Regions from separate parts of the Nocardia aegles genome, predicted to be linked through region 2. Evidence: predicted binding sites of a transcription regulator. Region 2 holds the regulator's gene; the other holds the start of a gene.

Region 1 (3,412 bases), on a different contig from region 2:
ATCCGGTCGGCTTGCAGCCCCGCGCAGACCACCAGGCGGCGAGCGGTCCAGGAACCGGCCGGTCCGGCGGCGGTCACCGCGTCCGAGGTTTCGGTGAGTGCCGCGATCTCGGCGCCCAGCACGAATTCACCACCGGCGCAGCGGACTTCCTCGGCCAGTGCTTCGGTTACCCGGGTGAAGTCGATGATGCCGGTGTCGGGCACGAACAGGGCGCCGACACCGGTGACGCGCGGTTCCCGCCGCGTGAGTTCCACGGTGTCGATCAGTTCGACGGCCACGCCGTTGGCGACGGAACGTTCGTGCAGTTCGAGCATGCGTCCGTGCTCGGCGTCGTCGGTGGCGACCAACAGTTTGCCGCAAACCCGGTACGGAATGTCGTGTGCCGCCGCGAAATCCTTGGTCCAGCGCGCACCCTGGCGACACAGCGTGGCCTTCAGACTGTCCGGCGGATAGTAGATGCCGGAGTGGATGACACCACTGTTGTGCCCGGTTTGATGGACGGCCAGACGCTCGGCCTTCTCCAGCAGCACCAGGCTCGCACCGGGATGGCGCGCCAGGATCCGGTGCGCGGTCGCCACGCCGACGATGCCGCCGCCGATGACGCAGAAATCGTAGGCGCTCATGCCGAGCAGGGTAAGCGGTCGGTCACACCAGGGCGGAATCGCGTTCCGTGGGACGTGGGCGCACCGCAGGGCGAGTCGGATCCCCGCGTTCATGACGTCGATGTTTCCGTGCACACACGGGCGGGTAAACATCGAGGAGCGGGCGAGCGCCATTCTCGACTGCCAGCTCGAGACACCGGCCAACGGCGTCCGGCCGTCGACATGACCACGGCGCACCCAAGTGTGGCGCTCGCCCGCTCCGGGTCAGGCGAACTGGCCCGCAGTCCGTCCTTCGCCCGTCGGACCCGCGAAAGCCTGTGCGAGAGTGAGCCATTCCGCGGCGTCCTCGCCGTGTGCCACGACCGCCAGATCGTCCGGATGGCGGCGCTGGGTCACCAGAAGGCAGAAGTCGAGTGCCGGTCCGGTCACCCGCTGCTCGGCGTCCGCGGGGCCCCACGACCAGACGGTGCGATCCGGTGCGGTGAGTTCGACCCGGAATTCCGCTGCGGGCGGGGTCTTTCCGTGCACGGTGTAGGCGAAGTTCCTGGTGCGCACGCCGATATGGGCCACGGTGCGCAGCCGCGCGGTAGGCGAGCGGTGCACGCCGAGAGCATCGGCCACGTCCTGCCCGTGCGCCCACGTTTCCATGAGGCGAGCGGTGATCATCGACGCGGCGCTCATCGGCGGACCGAACCACGGCAGTTTGCCGCCCGCGGGCACGGCGCGCAGCGCGGCCACGAGCGACGCGCGCCCACGCCGCCAGCGATCGAGCAACTCGGCGGGCGGTTCGGTGGCGGCCTCCTCGGCGGCCTCGTCGACGAAGGCGGGGACGCGAGGGCCGGCCGCGGCCAGCAACCGCTGGAAGCGCTCGGTATCCGTGGTGGCGATCGTCGCGATCTCGTCGGTCCAGGCCAGATGCCCGATCTGATGCGCGATGGTCCAGCCGGGCGCGGGTGTGGCGCGCGACCACTCCTCGGGCGCCAGGGGGGCGACGAGTCGTTCCAGATCCGCGCATTCGTCGGCGAAATCGCCGAGCAGCACCTCTAGGTCAACCATCTGTTTCCCCTGCCGGTCCCGGGCCCACCGCTTCGTGTGCCACCGCCGTCCAGCATCGCAGCGGGGTAGAGAATCGGCAATCACGCTGTTGCGTCTCGGCGGCGGCGTGCCTGCTACCGACGTTCTCATTGCCTTGGACGTTCTCATCGCCTCGGACGTTCTGATTGCCTTGGACGTTCTCATTGCCTCGACGGAATGTCGACGCGAAACGCGGACGCACCGGAGCGGGGATTCGCCGTCAGCGAACGGACCGGTCGACGCGGAACAAACCCATACCCCCAGGGGTTGAGTAGGCATCGCTCAACTTTTGGAGGGTCGAAGACGTGACTACACCCCAGAACCTGCCGGTGCTGTTCCTGACCGATCCGATCGTGCTGCCGGGCATGGTCGTGCCCATCGAACTGGACGAATCGGCGCAGGCCGCGATCGATGCCGCGCGCGCCGCCAAGACCGACGCCGTGCTGCTCGCGCCGCGGCTGAACGAGGGCTACGCCACCTACGGTGTGGTCGCCACCATCGAACAGGTCGGCCGGATGCGCGGCGGGACCCCGGCGGCGGTCCTCAAGGCCGAACGGCGCGCCAAGATCGGGCACGGTGTCACCGGTCCCGGGGCCGCGCTGTGGGTCGAGGCCGAGCCGGTCGAGACGCCCGCCGCGGACGGCCGTACCAAGGAACTGGCAGGCGAGTACAAGAAACTGATCGTCTCGGTACTGCAACGCCGCGAGGCCTGGCAGATCATCGACGCGGTCAATCAGCTGACCGACCCGTCGGCCATCGCCGACACCGCGGGCTACGCCCCGTACCTGACTTCCGATCAGAAGCGGGAACTGCTCGAGACCCCCGACGTGGTCGAGCGGCTGACCACCCTGATCGAGTGGACCAAAGCGCACATCGCCGAGGCCGAGATCAGCGAGAAGATCAGCGAAGACGTGCGTGCGGGCATGGAGAAGAGCCAGCGGGAATTCCTGTTGCGCCAGCAGCTCAACGCGATCCGTAAGGAACTCGGCGAGGACGAGCCGGACGGCGCGGACGACTACCGCACCCGCGTCGAGCGGGCCGACCTGCCCGACACCGTGCGTGAGGCGGCGCTGCGAGAGGTCGGCAGGCTGGAACGAGCCAGCGATCAGAGCCCGGAATCCGGCTGGATCCGGACTTGGCTGGACACCGTGCTCGAGCTGCCGTGGACGGTGAAGACCACCGACAGCGCCGACGTCTCGGCCGCCCGCGCGGTGCTCGACGCCGACCACCACGGCTTGGAAGAGGTCAAGGACCGCATGGTCGAGTACCTGGCCGTCCGCGCTCGCCGGGCCGCCCGCGGCTTGGAGATCGTCGGCGGCCGCGGGTCCGGCGCGGTGCTGGTACTGGTCGGCCCGCCCGGCGTCGGCAAGACCTCGCTGGGTGAATCCGTGGCGCGAGCCCTCGGCCGCAAGTTCGTCCGGGTGGCGCTGGGCGGCGTCCGCGACGAGGCCGAGATCCGCGGGCACCGTCGCACCTACGTCGGAGCGCTGCCCGGCCGGATCGTGCGGGCCATGAAGGAAGCCGGTTCGATGAACCCGGTCGTCCTGCTGGACGAGATCGACAAGGTCGGCTCCGACTTCCGCGGCGACCCGGCGGCCGCCCTGCTCGAGGTGCTGGACCCGGCGCAGAACCACACGTTCCGCGACCACTATCTGGATCTGGACCTGGACCTGTCCGACGTGCTGTTCATCGCGACGGCGAACGTCATGGAGACCATCCCCGGCCCGCTGCTGGAC
Region 2 (3,412 bases):
TGCAGCGGCTGACCGCCGAGTACGCCAACTACCGGCGCAGGGTCGAACGCGACCGCAAGGCCGTCATCGACAACGCCAAGGCGTCGGTGGTCACCGAGTTGCTCGGCGTGCTCGACGATCTCGACCGTGCGCGGGCGCACGGTGACCTGGAGTCCGGTCCGCTGCGGTCGGTGGCCGACAAGCTGTCGGCCGCGCTGCTCAAGCAGGGCCTCGAGGAGTTCGGTTCGGAGGGCGAGCCTTTCGACCCGACCCTGCACGAGGCCGTGCAGCACGAGGGCTCCGGCCATGACCCGGTGATCGGCATTGTGATGCGCAAAGGCTATCGCTTCGGCGATAGGGTGCTTCGGCACGCGCTCGTCGGGGTAACCGACGGCGTAGCCGATTTGACGGAAAACGCTGTTCAACCGACCGAAGAGGCATCGGATGTTGATGCCGGCGCGAACGATCAATAAGGACGCGAGAGGAGGAGATGCTCGGTGAGCCAGCGGGAGTGGATCGAAAAGGACTTCTACAAGGAGCTGGGTGTTTCCTCCGGCGCCTCGCAGGACGAGATCAAGAAGGCCTATCGCAAGCTCGCCCGCGACTTGCATCCGGACGCCAACCCCGGTGACACCAGAGCCGAGGAGCGGTTCAAGGCCGTCAGCGAGGCGCACGCCGTGCTGTCGGATCCGGACAAACGCAAGGAGTACGACGACACCCGCAAGCTCTTCGCGGGTGGGGGCTACGGTCGCGGTGGCTTCGGCGCCGGTGCGGGCGGCGGCTTCTCGCAGGAGTTCAACCTCGGGGACATCTTCGGCGGCGCCGCCGGTGCCGCCGACGGTGGCCTCGGCGACCTGCTCGGCGGTCTGTTCAACCGGGGCGGCGCGCGGACGTCGAGCCGCCCCCGGCGCGGCGCCGACGTGGAGACCGAGACCACGCTCGGCTTCCGGGAGGCGGCCCAGGGTGTCACGGTTCCGCTGCGGATGACCAGCCCGTCGCCGTGCACCACGTGTCACGGCAGCGGCGCCAAACCGGGCACGAGTCCGCGAGTCTGCCCGATCTGCAACGGAACCGGCATCGTCAGCCGCAACCAGGGCGCGTTCGGCTTCAGCGAGCCGTGCGACGAGTGCCGGGGCAGCGGGTCGATCATCGACGACCCGTGCCTCGACTGCCATGGCAGCGGCATCCAGAACCGCACGCGCACCATCACGGTGCGGATTCCTCCTGGAGTCGGTGACGGGCAACGGATCCGGCTGGCCGGTCAGGGTGAGGCGGGACTGCGCGGGGCGCCCTCGGGTGACCTGTATGTCACCGTCCACGTCAGCCAGGACAAGGTCTTCGGCCGCAACGGCGATGACCTGACCCTGGTGCTGCCGGTCAGTTACAGTGAATTGGTCCTCGGCACTACCGTTTCGGTGCCCACGCTGGAGGGCCGGGTCGGCGTCAAGGTGCCTCCCGGCACCGCCGACGGCCGTACCCTGCGGGTACGCGGCCGCGGCGTGCCCAAGCGCGGCGGCGGCGCGGGTGACCTGCTGGTGACGGTGAAGGTCGCGGTGCCGCAGAAGCTGGACGACAACGCCGTCGAGGCGCTGAAGCGCTATCAAGAGGCCGAGCGGGCAGGCGGCTTCGATCCACGTGCGGGATGGGCAGGTGCGTGATGTCCTCGGAACCGAAGAGCGCGTCCGGCGGGTCGCGGGCCGAGTTCTTCATGATCTCGGTGGCGGCCCAGCTGGCCGGCATGCACGCGCAGACGCTGCGCACGTATGACCGTCTGGGACTGGTCACGCCGCAACGTACTTCGGGCGGTGGTCGGCGCTACTCGGCCCGGGACGTGGAGCTGCTGCGCGAGGTGCAGCGGCTGTCCCAGGACGAGGGCGTCAACCTGGCGGGCATCAAGCGCATCATCGAACTGACCAACCAGGTGGAGGAGCTGCGCCAGCAGGTCGCGGAACTGTCGGCCGAGCTGGAGCGGACGCGGGCGGCGTACCGTCCGGATCTCGCTCCGCAGCAGCGCAGTACCGCACTCGTCGTCTGGCAGCCGCGGCACCGTCGCGAGGACGGGCAGCGCAGACGATAACCGGCACGACGTCGGCCCCGGCCTCGGTCGCACATCGCGATCCGGCGCCGGGGCCGTCGTCGTTACCGGCCGTTGTCATAGATATTTGCTGAAGGTAAACCAGTACGTTTTCGGCGGAATTTGGTGCGGCCATGTGCATTTCGTTTTCGATCAACTGTAAATTTCTGACGTAGATCTGTTTACGCAACCTGTTCGGATTGTCCGATTCGATCTCCCGCGGGCGCTCGGAGTGTTGCCCCGAAGTCGCTAGAACAGACCAATCGGGACGTAATTCCTCGGGCGGGCCTTGGTAATTCGGTGTGCGCACGACTGAATTCGGGCCGAATCTGCGGTCTCGCAGTCGGTTTCTCCGGCGTTTCGCGTTGGATACCCCTCGTTTCGGTGAAATAGCGCGCGGTATGTTCCTTCGAAAGATTCCGTAGCTGGCAAACCTCGCCTACACTCCTTTCCATCGGCTGCTGTCGAGTGGCCCCGCAGCACCTCACTCGCCGGCATGGTTCGTGAACGAGGGCGAAATGGGGTTGTGAGACCAATGGATTCACGCACTGTCGCTTTGATCAGGACTACATTCAAGGCGGTTGCTGCGGAGGATGGGGGGACGGAGAAACTGGCGAGATCGTTCTACGCGATCTTGTTCACCGATTACCCGCACGTCCGCGATTTCTTTCCCGCCGCGATGGACGCCCAGCGCGACCGCCTGGTCAAGGCGATCTCCTATGCGCTGGACCGATTGGAGGAGCCGGACAAGCTGCTGCCCTTCCTGGCCCAACTCGGCAGGGACCACCGCAAGTACGGCGTGCAGCCCGAGCACTACGCCGCCGTCGCCACCGCGCTGAAGACCGCGGTGCAGATTTTCGCGGGCACCGAGATGTGGACCGACGAGGTGGACCGGGCCTGGGACGAGGGCCTGGAGATCATCTCCGACACCATGATCGGGGCGGCGGAGAAGGAGACCACGCCGTCGGTGTGGACCGGAACGGTGATCGAGCGCCGGGAGGTGCTGCCCAATCTGGTCGTCGTCCGGCTGCAACTGGACCAGCCGATGCGCTACGCCGCTGGTCAATACCTCAGCGTGCAGGTCCCGTCGCGGCCGCGCATGTGGCGTTATCTCTCGCCGGCCGTACCCGCGAACGCCGATGGTGAGATCGAGTTCCACGTCCGCAGCGTGCTGGGCGGCTGGGTCAGTTCGGCCATCGTCGGCCAGACCGCCATCGGCGACCAGTGGCTGCTCGGCTCGCCGCTCGGCGGCCTCGGCGTTCCGCGCAGCGCCAAACGCAAGATGCTGATGGTCGGCTGCGGCACCGGCATCGCGCCGCTGCGCGCGCAGCTGATGTCGATGGCGATGCGGCGGATCAA

What was found. The regulator HspR, encoded in region 2, represses chaperone genes until heat shock. The targets are predictions, from matches to a motif close to ANNTGAGTNNNNNNNACTCANNT.
Region 1: the regulator HspR is predicted to act here: its motif matches at 1,942-1,964, upstream of lon (endopeptidase La).

What each region holds. Positions count from the first base shown of each region.
Region 1 covers NZ_JBQWRI010000007.1:8,137-11,548, reverse strand. Annotated here, with positions in the region: gene lhgD (L-2-hydroxyglutarate dehydrogenase) at 1-623, opposite strand, end outside; gene ACT89H_RS19625 (TIGR03084 family metal-binding protein) at 867-1,658, opposite strand; gene lon (endopeptidase La) at 2,042-3,412, shown strand, end outside.
Region 2 covers NZ_JBQWRI010000005.1:58,224-61,635, forward strand. Annotated here, with positions in the region: gene grpE (nucleotide exchange factor GrpE) at 1-452, shown strand, start outside; gene dnaJ (molecular chaperone DnaJ) at 477-1,637, shown strand; gene ACT89H_RS15955 (heat shock protein transcriptional repressor HspR) at 1,637-2,056, shown strand; gene ACT89H_RS15960 (globin domain-containing protein) at 2,589-3,412, shown strand, end outside.